DNA from 2 places in the Rhodococcus sp. B7740 genome. Region 1 is predicted to be linked to the other one. Evidence: riboswitches for the same ligand, from Rfam matches in the RefSeq annotation. Region 1 holds a riboswitch; the other holds the start of a gene.

Region 1 (7,504 bases):
GTTCGCCAAGGGATGGCCCGCGTTTCTCGAAGAGTTCTCGGGCGTCGATCCCTCCCTCGTCACCCAGAACCCCACGCTGTGGTCCGACGCCACCAACGGCACCAATCTGTACCGCGCGAACATCCTTCCCATTCTGGGCAATCCACGCGACCGACACATCGACATCCCGGTCCACCTCATCGTCAACACCGAGGACGTCGCCGTGCGGCCGTATCACTACGACGACACCGGCAAGTGGGTGAAAGACCTGACCCGCAACGACATTCCGGCCGGACACTGGTCGCCGATCTCCCATGCCGACGACATCGCGAGGTTGACGCGAGAATTCATCGACTCGTTGGACACTCGAGCCGGTCAGGGGACCAATATCAGTTTGTGACGGGTGAGTGGGGCTCGCTTCCACGCGCTCGCCACCTCGGCCAGCGGGACGTTCTCGTACTCCACGGTGATCTTGCCGGCCACGGCCCAGTCGGTCAGGGTTCGGTAGGCCTGCGCCGTGGCCTCGGGACCGTAGTGCAGCGGCATGAACCCGACGACGGTCGCCCCGAGCGATCGAAGGAGCTGCGCTGGAAGGGTGACCTCCGCACCGGCTCGGTCGCCGACCTGAACCAGACGAACGAGCCGATTTCCTGCGCGCAGTGCGGCCAGAGCGACTGTGCCCCAGGTGTAGTCGACCACGACGTCCGCGCCGGAGGATGCGTGCCGAATGGCGGAAGACAGTTCGTCGACGCTCTTGTCGCCGATGGCGACCGTCGCTGTGGCACCGAGCTCGCGGGTGGCGTCGAGCGCGCCCTCGTCGCGTCCGACGACCGTGATCGATCCGGCCCCGAGCAGCGTGGCGGCCTGCACTGCCAATCGTCCGACGACCCCGGTGCCACCGAGGATCACCACGTTCTCCCCGTCCTTCATCCGGCCACCGTGGGTGAGCGGCATCAGGGCTGCCAGTCCGGCGTTGCCGAGCGTTGCGGCGGTCGAGAAGTCGAGCCCGTCGGGTAGTTCCACGAGCGACGCCGCCGGCACCAACGCCTGCTGGGCCATCGAACCGTAGGGCGCGACCGGTGGGCAGAAGTACACACGGCGACCGTCCTGTGTGGTGCCCGTGCCTTCGATACCGATCACGGTCGGCAGTGACTGCGGGCTGAGGTAGTGGGTGCCCGCGGCGATGACGATATCGACGGCATTGAGAGTTGCCGCCGCCACGTCGACCACCGCCATGCCGGGTGCCGGTTCCGGGTTGCCATGGTCTGCGTACGTGGGCACTCCGAATTCGGTCAGAACTGCGGCTTTCATCCGTCCCCCTGTGAAGCGAATCGATATTCACTGAATCAATATTCAGTGAGTATCGTGACGGCAGAGGTGTCAACAGGGAGGGTGTGACGATGGCGGCCACGAGCCGGGCGCAGCAGGCCGAACAGACGCGCATCGAGCTGGAGAACGCCGCCCGCGTCGTGTTCGCCCGGTCCGGTTACCTCAACACCAAGATCGTCGACATCACCCGGCAAGCCGGCCGCGCAGCGGGGTCGTTCTACAACCATTACTCCGGCAAGGACGAACTACTGCTGGCGTTGGCCGAGCAAATCGGTGTGGATGCCGACATCATCGTCGCCACTCAGGATCCGACGGCCCGCGACCGCCCCACGATGCGGCCACACGTGGAGGTGTTCTGGCAGTTGATGACTCGACACCGTGTGGTGATCGATGCCCTCCGCGACGCCGCACTCGTCAATGCGGACTTCGCCGAGCGAGTGCACCGATTCACGCAGGTCCAGTTCGAGCCGTGGGTGAACCGCCTCGCGAATTTCGAGAAGGCGGGCGTCGAGCTACCGGCATCCCCGGCCACCACCGCGATGCTGATCGGCGGTGCGGCGGAGAACTTCGCCCGGCTGTGGCAGGGCTCGCCCGAGCAAGGACTCGACGCTCTGGTGGCGTTCGTCGATCGGGGCGTCTTCGGTCCGGCCGCTCGGTGAATCCACTCAGTGAGCCAGATTCCCACGCAGCGTCGACCCGGTGTACTCCGATCGAAAGAGACTGCGCTGCTGCAATATAGGGACCACCTGATCGACGAAGTCGACGAGCGAGTCCGGGTAGCGAGGGCACATCAGGTTGAACCCGTCGGCACCGCGACCGATCCACGACTGCATCTCGTCGGCGACCGACTCCGGTGTACCGATCATCGTGGCGTGTCCACCACCCGCCGCGAGGGTACCGAGCAACTCTCGGACCGTGGGAGCGTCCTTCTCGATGATTCGGAGGATGGTCTCGTAGCGCCCCTGCGGTCCGGTGAACTCCGCTGCCGGTGGCAGAGTCGGTACCGGAGCATCGAGTTCCCAAGCAGCGCAGTCCTGCCCGGTGAATGTCGACAGCATCGCCAACGACTGCTCGGTGGGGAGCAGCAGATCCAGTTCGGCTTTCTTGCGGCGGGCTTCGTCCATGGTCGAGCCGATATAGGTCACCAGACCTGGCATGATCCCCACCGTCGCGCTGTCGCGACCCGCATGGCGGATTCGCGTCTTCACGTCCTCGTAATAGCGTTGCGCTGCCACGAGATCGTAGGCGACGGCGTAGATCGCCTCGGCATACTTGGCCGCCAGTTCGCGGCCCGGTCCCGACGCTCCGGCCTGAAACAGGACCGGACGACCCTGCGGAGACCGCGGTACCGTCAACGGACCGTCGACGCGAAAGTGCTTGCCGTCGTGGTCGATCGAGTGCACCTTGGCCGGATCGGCGTAGTTGCCGCTCCGATCGAGTGTCAACGCGTCGGCATCCCACGAATCCCACAGCGCCAGAGCCGTGTCGACGAATTCCTCGGCGCGCGCGTAGCGCTCCTCACGAGCCGGAATGACGTCCATTCCGTGATTGCGGGCCTCGGCGTCGAACATGGAGGTGACCACGTTCCAACCGGCCCGGCCGCCGCTGATGTGATCGAGCGACGCCAGCATGCGTGCAGCATGGAACGGGGTGTAGAACGTCGACGACACCGTGGTGACGAGCCCGATGCGCGTGGTGGCCCTGGCCATGGCCGACAGCGCGGTGATCGGCTCGAGCAACCAGGTACCGGCCCCGGCAGGATCGCGAACCGAATGTCCGTCGGCGAAGAACACGGCGTCGAACTTTCCCCGTTCGGCGAGCTGCGCGAGTTCCTCGTAGTACGAGATGTCGCCCAGGTCCTCCACCCGCGAATCGGGGTGCCGCCACGCCGCACTGTGGTGCCCGCAACCGTAAAGAAAAGCGTTGAGGTGCATGTCAGTCCTTGACCAGGCCGCCGTCGACGACGAGGTTCTGACCGGTGACCGACCGCGCCCACGGCGAGGCGAAGAACAGCAGTGCGTCGGCGAATTCCTCGGGGGTGGTGACGCGTTGCAGCGGAGTCGACGCAGCGATGAAGTCGAACACCTCGGCCGGAGTGGCCGCGCTGGCGTCGGTGGTGCGCAGCAGTCCACCCGAGACCATATTGACGGTGATGTTGTCCGCGCCCAGGTCCGCGGACAACGTTCGCGTCAGCGAGAGCAGCGCCGCCTTGGACGCCGTGTAGTCGTGGTACGGCACCACGGGATTCTGGAACAAGTTGGTGCCCACGTTGACGATTCGGCCGAACCCGGCCTCGCGCATACCCGGCAGCGCAGCCTGGGTGGTGAGCAACGCCGCGCGGACGCTGCCGCGCAGTTGCGCGTCGAAACGCTCCCAGGTGATGGTGTCGGCCTTGGGGCGGGCATCGCCGTCGAAGGAGAAATCGGCCAGAGCATTGTTGACGACGGTGGTGATCGGGGTGCCGAAGTGCTCACGTGCAGTGCCGAACAGCGCGGCGACGTCCGACTCGTCGGTGACGTCACCCTGCACTGCGATCGCGTTCTCGCCGAGACGAGCTGCCAGCGCCTCGGCAGCATCTTTGCTGTTGCGGTAATCGATCACCACACGTGCACCCTGACCGGCGAACGCCGCGGCGATCGCTGCTCCCAGTCCGCGTCCACCGCCGGTTATCAACACTGTCTGCTCGTCGAATTTCATGCGCCTCGCCTCTCGTTCGAGGTCGGGACCGTCACGAGGGGACAGGAATACCGAACGTCACGACATTCCCTTCGCTGGTCCTAACCAGATCAGGTTCGACGGGTGTGTTCTCAGCCCCTGGGGGCACCCCGTGTCGCGCTCGACTGTACCCACCGGTCTCGGCAGGACGGTGCATTGCCTTCGATACGGCTCTCTAGCTCAGTTGATAGATACCCGAATACGACGATGACAAGTTACTGTGCCGCCATGGCCGAACGCGTCTACCTGGAGTATCGCCTCGACGAGAACGTCATCTTCGTTCTCGACCACCGCACCGTCGAGGTGTTCGACGCCGCCGTGAGGATCGCATCGGGCGGGCGCTGTCGGTGGCATGTGGATCAGCTCGGCGTGGACGCGAAGCCGACCCGGGACGGCACCAAGATCGTCCTCGGTCTGCGAACATCCGACGGCAGCATCGGCTACTCGGGCGACCGAATGAAGTTCACTGTCACCGACGAACAGCTGCCGCATCTGCTGGCGTTCTTCGATCGCGCGAAAGCGGCCAGGGCCCTCAACCGATGACCGCCCAGCCGTGCGGCGGAACGTTCACCCGCCCGTCGTTCAGGCCCGCTTCCCCGGCCAGCACCTCCCTGCCCTCGACCGCATAGTCGATCGCGTCGTCGCCGACATTCAGTGCCACGGTGATCGACTCGCCGTCCGCAGAAGCTCGGTAAACGAGTGCAGTGTTGGTGAGCTCGAGAGTTTCGGTGCGGGCGGAGTACAACCACGGGCTTCGGCGTCGTAACCCGATCAGCTCCTGGTGAATTCGGAACACGGGCCAGCCGTACGGGGCCAGATCGTCCGGGGATTCGGGGTACTCCGGACGCACGTCGTCGTCGCCGCCTACGCGATCCTCCTTGATGCCGCGGAAGGCCTGCTCGTCGCCGTAGTAGACCATGGGCATACCGCCCACGGTGAACAGAACCACCAACGCGTGCACCAGATGTCGCTCGTCCTCGATGACGCTGGCGATGCGATTGACGTCGTGATTTCCGACGAACGTGGCGGGCACGAAGGCGTCGAGCCACCCGTTGTGACGCTCCAGTGCGTGCGAGAGCTCGAAGAAGTTCCTCTCGCTCAGACCGCTCCAGATCGCCTTCCACAGCTCGTACTGGGTGACCGAATCCAGCGTGGACGCCGAGACGATTCGGTCGTAGTCACCGTGAATCACCTCGCCCAGAAAGTATGCCTCCGAATGCTTTTCGCGAACCTTCGGCAGTACCGCCGCCCAGAAGCGCGGCGACACCGCATAGGCCGCGTCGAGCCGCCAGGCGTCGACACCGCGTTCGAGCCAGTGCGAGAGCACATCCACGACGTACTGCTGCACATGCGGGCTCTCGTGGTTCAGCGCAACCAGCTCGTCGTGCCCCTCGAAGTTGCGATGCGTCGGCTCGTCGCCGGACCAATCCAGATGGAACCACCCTGCGGCCTCGGAGTCCGGTCCCTCGGCCAGGGCCTGATGGAACTTCGGAAAGCTCTGTGCCACATGGTTGAAGACGCCGTCGAACATGATCTTCAGGCCGCGGGAATGCGCAGCGACGATCAGCGAGTCGATGTCCTCGTCGGTGCCGAGCCTGCCGTCGACATGGTAGTAGTCGACGGTGTCGTAGCCGTGCTTCTCGGACTCGAAGATCGGACCGAGGGCGATGCCCGACGCGCCGAGCTCGAGTGCGTAGTCGAGCCACTTCTCGATTCTGTTCAGCCGGTGCAGCTCCGACTGGGACTCACCGTCCCAGCCGTGCACCGGCGCTCCGGTGAATCCGAGCGGGTACAGATGCCACCAGATGGCGTGCTTCGTCCACTCCATCAGGACTCCATGATCGAGTCGCGGCCCAGTTCGCCCGCACCGGTGTGACCCGAGAGGCTCGTCACCAGATCGAATTCGGCCAGCAAACAACGCAATACGTGCGCCACGCCCTCCTGCCCACCGAGTGCCAGGCCGTAGAGGAACGGACGGCCGAGCAGAACGGCATCGGCCCCGAGCGCCAGCGCTTTGGCCATGTCGGCACCGGTGCGCACGCCCGAGTCGAACAACACTGTCAGTTGCTCGCCCACGGCGTCGACGATGGACGGCAACGCGTCGAGAGATGCTCTGGCCCCGTCGATCTGACGACCACCGTGATTGGAGACGACGATGCCGTCGACTCCGTGTGCGGCCGCCTCCCTGGCGTCGCCCACGGTGCAGATCCCCTTGAGCACGATCGGGCCGCTCCAGTGCTCCCGCAGGAACGTCAGGTTCTTCCACGAGAGACCGGGGTTGGGGAACATCTGCGCCCAATGCATTGCCGCTGCAACAGGATTCTCCTCGACCGGCTGCCCCAGGCCGGCCTGGAACGCCGGATCGGTCAGGTAGTTCTCGATGCCGAGGTTGGCCAGGAACGGAAGGTAGCCGCGGTCCAGATCGGCGGGCCGCCAGCCCAGCAACGTCGTGTCGAGCGTCAGCACCAGTGTGGTGAACCCGGTGTCCTTCGCGCGCTGCAGGAAGCTCAGCAGCACCGATTCGTCCGTCGGCCAGTACAGCTGGTACCAGCGGGGAGCGTCGCCACCCGCCTCGGCGACCTGCTCGAACGAATGCGATGCCTGCGTCGAATGTATGTACGGCACACCGAGTTCCGCAGCTGCGCGGACGGTGGCGAGCTCGCCGTCGGGGTGGGCGAGGGTCTGGATCCCAACCGGTGCGATCAGCAACGGAGCGGGCATGTCGGTGCCGAGCACGGTGCACGCGTGGTTGCGGGCCGCTGAGCTCCGAAGCATCCGCGGCGTGATGGCCCACCTGTCGAACGCCGCCCGGTTCGCACGAGCCGTCGAGCCACTGCCCGCACTGGCGACGATGTAGCCGAGAGCCTCGGGCGAGAGCTTCTCGGCAGCCTGATCCTCCAGCCGCGCCAGGTTGGTGGTGATCGACGGTGTCTGCTGCGCGAACATCCCGGCGGCGTAGATGCCGAGTTGGTGATCGCTGAAGTTGCTGGGCCTGGCCTCGGTCATCGTTCGACCCTACCGGGGCACCGCCGAGGCTCGGGCGAGAAACGAGTCCAGCAGAGCCGAGCACCGCAACCGAGCTGCAGGTTCGGCGTCGGCGATGGCTCGGCGAATCTCGTGCACGTCCACCTCGTGTTCGACGCCGTCGCGGTCCCATGCGGCCGCCCACGCGTCGTACGTGTCGAGGTCGATTTCGGGGTGGAACTGCAGTCCGAGGTGCGGTCCGTGGACGAACGCCTGTTGTGCGGCCCCGTTGCGGGCGATCACCGTCGCCTCCGGGGGAGCGACGAAGGTGTCTCCGTGAAACTCCATCCACGGGCCGGCGGCGACGAGCTCGGGATCGGACGACTCGACGTCGACGAAACCGTACTCGGGATGCTCGGACTTGCGCACGCTTCCGCCGAGCACCCGAGCGAGCAACTGCCCGCCGAAACAGACACCCAGGATCGGAACACCTGTGTCGATCGCGTCCTGCACATAC
Region 2 (7,504 bases), 2.0 Mb from region 1:
TCGAACGTGTGCCGGTCTGGGGGAGAGGACGATCACGCGATCGGAGAGATAGACCGCTTCGCGGATGTCGTGCGTGATCATCAGGACCGTCCACCGAAACTCCGACCAGACCTGCTGCAACCAGGCCTGCATATCGCTTCGAGTCAACGAGTCCAGTGCCCCGAAGGGTTCGTCGAGCAGTAGTACCGATCGTCCCTGCACCACCGTGCGCAGCAGCGCCGCCCGCTGGCGCATGCCGCCGGAGAGTTCGGATGGTCTGGCCGACTCGTACCCGTCCAAGCCGAACACCGGGAACAGCTCGCGTGCCCGCGCCCGCGCCTCCTTCTTGGCAACGCCCTGCACTTCGAGCCCGAGGGTGGTGTTGTCCAGCACCGAACGCCACGGAAACAGGAGATCCTTCTGCGGCATGTAGGCGCACGGCGGTACTCGAACCGAGCCGGAGTCGGGCTTGTCGAGTCCGGCCAGCATGTTGAACACCGTGCTCTTACCGGAACCGCTCGGGCCGATGATCGACAGGAACTCGCCGGGGCCAGCACTGAACGACACACCGTCGAGTACGGGCTTGTCGCCGAATGATTTGGTGAGATCGCGAACGTCGATGCAGGTGTCGGGGTCAGACATGAAGACCAACCGACCCGTGGCGCGCCCAAGGCGCAACGAACCGCTCCACCAGGAAGGTGGAGACGAACAGGACCACGCTGATCACGGCCGTCACGGCAACCGCGGCGAGAACCAGATCGGTACGAAACGAGTTCTTCTGTTGACTCATGTAGATGCCGAGCCCGGCACTGGCCCCGGCATATTCGGCAAAGATCGCGCCGACCACGGCGTAGGTGATTCCGATGCGCAGGGAGGTGAAGAACCGGGGTAGCGCCGACGGTAGCCGCACGTATCGAAAATGTTGCCAGCGCGAGGCACCCATGCTGGCCAGCAGCGATCGCGCGTCTCGATCGGCCGCCGCGAAACCCTCGATGAGTCCGATGGCCATCGGGAAGAACGTCGCCAAGGCGATCACCAGGATCTTCGGAAGCAGCCCGAAGCCGAACCAGATGATCAACAGTGGCGCGATCGCGATGATCGGAAGCGTCTGCGATACGACGAAGAGGGGAACGAACGCGCGACGCAGCCACGGCGAGAAGTCCACCGCGATGGCCAGCAACCAGGCCAGGGACAAGGAGACCGCGAACCCGACGAGGGTCACCTGCAGGGTTGCCGCTGCGTTCTCGGCGATCGCATCGCGTTGCGCCCAACCCTGGACCACCACGCGACCGGGGGACGGCAGCACCTGCGGGCGGATGCCACTGATCTCGACGTAGATCTGCCAGGCGGCGATGATCAGAACGACGACGGTCAGCGCCGGCCACGCCCAACGCAGCGAGGCTCGGATACCGCTGAGCGAGAAGGAACCTCGATCAGCGGCCACCGTCTCATCGATCGCCGAGGTAGTCATTGGTGAAGTAGGTCGACCAATCCGGCTCCGCGGTCAGAGGCGCGCCGTTCTGATCGGCCAGCACGCCACTGTCGTACAGGAACTTGGAGTACGCCGTCCACTTGTCGATACTCTGTCGTCCTACTTCGCCGGACGAGTCCTTCATGTACTTCGCCGCGAGCATCTTCTGGCTCTCGAAGACCAGCGATTCGTCGGTGAACGTTCCCGGATTGGCGTCGATCAGATCCTGTGCGGCCTTGTCCGGATCGTCGGCGGCGAGTTGGTAGCCGCGCTGAAGAGCCTGGACGAACTTCTCGGCCTGGTCCGGGTGGGCTGCGAGCCAGGGCTCGTTGCCGCTGATCGTGATGGCGTAGGCGTCGGGAAAGCCGTAGTCGGTGTAGTCGAAGTACTTCATCGGGGTTCCGCTGTGCTCGGCTTCGATGCCTTCCCACGCGAAATAGGAGACGGTGAAGTCCGCGGTCCCCGAATACACCGCCTCGTACGCCGAGGTTCCCAGGACGACGGTCTCGTATTCGCCTGTGCCACCGTCGTTCTCGATGACCTGCTGGAGTCCGGCTTGCTCACCGGATTCGCCGAAGCCGGCGTAGACCTTGCCGTCGAGTGCCTTCGGGCTCGGTATGTCGTCTCGATCTGCGCGGACTCCGATGCCGGTCGCCCAATGTTGGAGCGGCGCGAGGACCGAGACGATCTGCGCGCCCGCCGAGGTGGCGAACACACCGGAACTCTGTGTACTGATACCGAATTCGGCGTTTCCGGCATCGACGAGAGTGTCCGCTGCGGTGCTGTTGTACGGCAGAATCTCCACGTCCAGGCCGGCGTCGGCGAAGTAGCCTTCCTGTATGGCCACGTAGAGACCGGTGTGGTTGGTGTTCGGCGTCCAGTCCAACGCGAATCGAATGGTGTCGGAGTCCGTCGACTGCGAGCAGCCCACCAGTCCGGTCGTGGCAACGACGGCCGCCGCCAACGCGGCGAGGATCCGAGCGGTTCTCATGCGTGCACCGCACTCTGGCCCAGCGGCCACGGAGTGGGATGCAAAGCGCTGTCCCAGAACATCAATTCGTACCTCGATGCCACGACGAAGGCGTCGATCATCTGCTCTCGCTGTACCGGAGTCGCGGCAGCCGCCGCGTCGTCCACGAATGTCCTTGCGGCGTCGACGATCGCATGGAATTCGGGTGCGTCGTACGCGGCTACCCACCGCGCGTACGGGTGGTCGGGATCGCGATCGAGAACCGCTCTCGCGGCACCGGCGAGTGAGCGGCCCACGTCGGCGTAGATCCAGAAGCACGGCAGAACAGCCGCTGCTGCAACAGGATACGGTTCGGTTGCCGCAATCGCGGTGAGGTAGGAGGTGTAACCGAGGCATGCCGGTGAAGCCTGGGGTGTGCAGGTCGACGCGGGCAGCGCTCCACCGGTCAGCATCTCTTCGTGCGAGGCGGCCTCGTCCATCGCGCTGGCGGCGGCGCTCGCCCAGAACGCTCCGGCGATCGGGTTCGGTGCGTGTGCTGCCAGTAGTGACAGCGACTTGACGTACCCACCGAGATAGAGCGAATCCTGCTCGAGATACCGACGGAACGCATCGAGCGGAAGTGTTCCGGCTCCGAGAAGCCGGAGAAACTCGAGGTCGTCGATCGCGCGTCGGATGTTCTCGGACGCATCCCACAGTAGATCGGTGAAGCGGACCGGGTCCGCAGATACAACAGGCGTCATCGCCTTGACATCCCTTCGTCAGCATTACCTGCATCAGGTTCGGCGGGTTTGATCTCAGCATCCGCATCGGCGGACACACCCCGTGTCAGAACGAAAGCGACAGTAACACCGCTCACCCGGTGGCGCTGGTGCCGCCCCTGCATCTGCGGTCCGGCGTCAGCCCAGCATGTCCTCGAGTTCCATGCCCTTGGTCTCCCTGATCTTGGCCTTGACGAAGAAGAACGAGAGCGCGGCGAACAGAGCGAATCCTGCGTAGATCGCCCACAGCCCCACGGACGACGTCAGCGGCGGGAAGGCAAGCGTGACAGCGAAGTTGGCCATCCAGTTGGCTGCGGTGCCGATGCCGAGCGCCATGGCACGCATGCGGTTGGGGAACATCTCACCGAGCATGACCCACATGATCGGTCCCCATGTGGAGGCGAAGAAGATGACGAACAGATTGGCCCCGACCAACGCGATCGCACCCCACGGAGCGGGCAACGTGACGTCGTCGCCGCTGCCGGTCGCCTGCGAGAATGCCACCGACGCCATGACGAGCCCGACGAACATGCCGATCGAACCCCCCATCAGCAGTTTGCGCCTACCGATTCGGTCCACGAACAGGATCGCCACGAACGTCATGACCACGTTGATCACAGCGGTGATCACGGAGGTGGTGAACGATTGATCCTCGGAGAAGCCGACCGAACGCCACAGCGTCGTCGAGTAGTAGAAGATCGCATTGATGCCGACCAGCTGTTGCAGCACGGCCATCGTGATGCCCACCCAGACGATGGGTTGCAGGCCGAACTTCGGCCCGCGAATATCGGCGAACGACGAGCGTGACTCCTTGCGCAGCGTCAGCCTGATCTCGTGGACGCGCTCGTCCGGGTGCAGCTCACCGGTGATCTCGGCGAGTACGCGGGCCGCTTCCTCGTCGAGATGCTGACCGACGAGGTAACGCGGAGACTCCGGGATCAGGGTTGCCAGCAACCCGTACACGAGAGCGGGAATCACGCCGACCAGGAACATCCAGCGCCATGCCTCGATGCCGAACCACAGGTCGTTGGACGCGCCGTCGGCGGCACCGGCGAGAAGAGCGTCGGACAGCAGAGCAGCGAAAATGCCGATGGTGATGGCCAATTGCTGAAGCGAGGCCAAGGAACCGCGCCATTTGGCGGGAGCGATCTCGGCGATGTACGCCGGTGCGATCACCGAGGCGATGCCGATTCCGAGTCCGCCGAGCACTCGCCAGAGCATCAGGTCGGGGACGCTGAACGCCAATCCCGAGCCGATCGAGGAAACGACGAACAGGGCCGAGCCCAGCAGCATGACCTTCTTGCGTCCCCAACGATCTGCGAGGCTGCCGGCGAACCAGGCACCCACTGCGCACCCGATGAGGGCGATTGCCACCACGAAGCCGGTGGTGAACGAGCCGAGGAGGAAATGATCTTCGATCGAGTCGACAGCGCCGTTGATGACCGAGCTGTCGAAGCCGAACAGGAACCCGCCCACAGCAGCGGCGATGCTGACGCCGATGACCTTCGCTGTGTGGCGGTCCGAGGTCTGATTCATGTGTGATGCACCTTCCGGCCGCGCGCACGGGCGTCGGCCGCTGGGGAGACCGTACGGCAGGGATTGTCGTACCGTCCCCGGACATTACGCCTGGTAATTTGCCGCGCGAACGAGACCGTCAGCGAAGGTCGAAATCCTCGTTCGAGACGGTGAAACCGTGGCCGACCTGATCGGAGCACGTGACCCCGGTCTTCTCGTCGACGCTGCACTGCAGGCCGTTGGTGGAACCACTTCCGGGGACGGTGAGAACTTCGCCGTACGGCAAGGCCGTCGCAGGCCCGTCGAAACGGTGGAACTTGGGATCGCCGAGGCTCTCGAACTTCGCCGGGGACCCGGCGATCAGCTGTACGGCATTCGGTTTCACCGCCGTCCCCGACGCTCCGCTGCCGGGAACCTCGGGTGCCGAATCGGGGAGTGATCCGTGGCATCCGGCGATCGAGGATTCGAGGACGGCGATACCGCACTCGAATTTTCCGCTGGGGCTCGAGAAGTAGTACCAACCGGGTGCCTTGCCTGCGTAGTCCTGCGGCTTTGCCTGGGCTGCAGCAGGACTCGTCGGCGCCACCGTGGTGGACGTCGGCGTGGCGATCGATGTGGTGGACGGTGATGCCGACGTGGCAGAGGGCACGGAGGGAGCCGTGGCGACCGGGGTGGGGCGGTCGGTGATCACGGTTGCCATCGGACCGTCGCCTTCACCGCTCGCACCGCACCCTCCGAGCATGCATGCTCCGACGACTGCCACTGCGACACATCCGATTCTCTTCATCGCCGGTTCCTTCGCTCGCGGGCGTCGACGCTGTGAGTAACGTCGCCGAGGGGACGGTTGATGTTGGTACGTTGGGCAACGACCGAACGGGAGGTTCCATGGTCACCGCGTCCGACTCCGCTGCGTCCGATTCGACCGTGCTCGTGAGCACGCCCTACGGCGAGGTTCTCGGCTATCCGGTCGATGCCGATACGTCGCCGATCGTTGCCTGGCGGGGTATTCCCTACGCGACGCCTCCGGTGGGCAAGCTCCGGTTCCGCGCGCCGCGACCGTTGCAGCCCTGGGCGGGAGTGCTCGACGGCCTCGAGTTCGGTGCGATGGCTCCGCAGGGCCGCGACAGTCCGGTGCCGATCGATCCGTCGCTGTCGATTTCCGAGGACTGTCTCACGCTCAACGTCTGGGCTCCCCGTCCCGAGGCAGAACTGCGGCCGGTGCTGGTCTGGATCCACGGCGGCGCCTACTCGCTCGGATCGTCGGCACAGCGGGTGTACGACGGGAGGAACCTCAGCGAGAACGGCGATGTGGTGGTGGTGACCATCAACTTTCGTCTCGGTGCGTTCGGGTTCCTCGACCTGTCGTCGTTCTCCACCGACGAGCACACCTTCGAGACCAATCTGGGACTGCGAGATCAGATTGCCGCACTGCAGTGGGTCCGCGAGTGCATCTCGGCGTTCGGCGGCGATCCCGATCAGGTGACGGTGTTCGGCGAATCCTCCGGGGGAGCGTCGGTCACCACGTTGATGACCTCGCCGAAGGCCGAGGGTCTGTTCCAGAGAGCGATCGTGCAGAGCGCGCCTGCGACCTCGGTGTACGGCCCCGAACGCGGAGCCGCGGTGGCCTCGAGGTTCCTGGAGTTGGTAGGCGTCGAGCCGGCGGACATCGGTGAACTCTTGGACATGCATTTCACGAGGCTGGTCACCGCCGGTGACACACTCTGCTACGAGATCCCGACGACAGTGCCTGGGACACTTGGTCTTTCGCCGGTCGTCGACGGAGATATCGTTCCGCGCTATCCCGTGGCTGCCTTCCAAAAGGGGCTCTCGCACAAGATCCCGTTGATCATCGGCACCAACCACGACGAGCCCTCGATCTTTCGATTCATGAAGTCTCCGTTGATGCCGATCACCTCCGACACGGTCTCCGAGATGTTCCGCGCCATCGCTCACGACCACGCGGATCTGCCTGCTTATCGAGTGGCCGAGATCATGGCGGCATACCCGGACCGAGACAAACCGGCCGGGGCACAAGCCATATCGCGCGACGCGGGATTCCTCATGCCGAGCGTGTGGATCGCCGACGGGCACAGCAGGCACTCGCCGACATGGATGTACCGATTCGATCATGCGACACCGATGCTCAAGGCCGCACGAGTGGGAGCCGGCCACGCGACCGAACTGCCGTACGTCTTCGGCAATTTCGGAACGCTCAACCGAGACCCCACCTTCTGGCTCGGTGGCCGAAAGCCGGCAATGGCGGTGTCTGCGCGGATGCAGAGACGCTGGCTCGCTTTCGCGCGGTACGGCGTCCCCGCTGCGTTGGATGCGTCCAAGCATTGGGCTCCGTACACCGAGAAGACGCGCTGGACGCTGGTGATCGATGCATCCGACACTCTCGTCGACGACCCCGACGGCGACATGCGCGCTGCGTGGGGCGACCGCGTTCTGGGATTCAGCTGACACGTCGCCCGTGCGTTGTGTCGCACGGACGTTGCTGACATGAATCGAACGTAACAGCAACAACACGGGTCGCTCGAGTCACAGCGGTAACAATTGGATGTCAGCACGCTGTCGGTGGGGGCGGTTATGTTCGGTGTGTGTTGATGTCGAGGATCGTCGAAACCTCCCGTGCCGTGGCAGCGACGCGCTCGCGCAAGGTCAAGATCGAGCAGCTGAGCGCGCTCCTGGCCGAAGCGGCAGCCGGTGACATCGAGCCTGCTGTCTCGTGGCTCTCGGGGAGTTGCCGCAGGGTCGGATAGGTGTCGGCTGGCGCACGCTGGCCGATCTCGACGTCGCGGCTGCCGCGGA

What was found. A riboswitch is a leader RNA that binds a small molecule or an ion and turns the genes downstream of it on or off. The one in region 1 is predicted to bind thiamine pyrophosphate.
Region 2: another riboswitch for thiamine pyrophosphate. It lies ahead of NY08_RS00905 (TenA family protein); the one in region 1 lies ahead of NY08_RS16385 (3-oxoacyl-ACP reductase).

What each region holds. Positions count from the first base shown of each region.
Region 1 covers NZ_CP010797.1:3,558,117-3,565,620, forward strand. The annotation lists gene NY08_RS16365 (alpha/beta fold hydrolase) at 1-379, shown strand, start outside; gene NY08_RS16370 (quinone oxidoreductase family protein) at 355-1,290, opposite strand; gene NY08_RS16375 (TetR/AcrR family transcriptional regulator) at 1,380-1,967, shown strand; gene NY08_RS16380 (LLM class flavin-dependent oxidoreductase) at 1,974-3,242, opposite strand; gene NY08_RS16385 (3-oxoacyl-ACP reductase) at 3,244-4,005, opposite strand; TPP riboswitch at 4,054-4,146, opposite strand; gene NY08_RS16390 (hypothetical protein) at 4,252-4,566, shown strand; gene NY08_RS16395 (alpha-amylase family glycosyl hydrolase) at 4,556-5,851, opposite strand; gene NY08_RS16400 (alpha-hydroxy-acid oxidizing protein) at 5,851-7,029, opposite strand; gene NY08_RS16405 (type 1 glutamine amidotransferase) at 7,039-7,504, opposite strand, start outside.
Region 2 covers NZ_CP010797.1:201,713-209,216, forward strand. The annotation lists gene NY08_RS00890 (ABC transporter ATP-binding protein) at 1-621, opposite strand, end outside; gene NY08_RS00895 (ABC transporter permease) at 614-1,450, opposite strand; gene NY08_RS00900 (ABC transporter substrate-binding protein) at 1,428-2,441, opposite strand; gene NY08_RS00905 (TenA family protein) at 2,438-3,160, opposite strand; TPP riboswitch at 3,154-3,253, opposite strand; gene NY08_RS00910 (sugar porter family MFS transporter) at 3,317-4,714, opposite strand; gene NY08_RS26360 (hypothetical protein) at 4,833-5,480, opposite strand; gene NY08_RS00920 (carboxylesterase/lipase family protein) at 5,579-7,156, shown strand; partial or broken gene NY08_RS00925 (ATP-dependent DNA ligase) at 7,294-7,504, shown strand, end outside.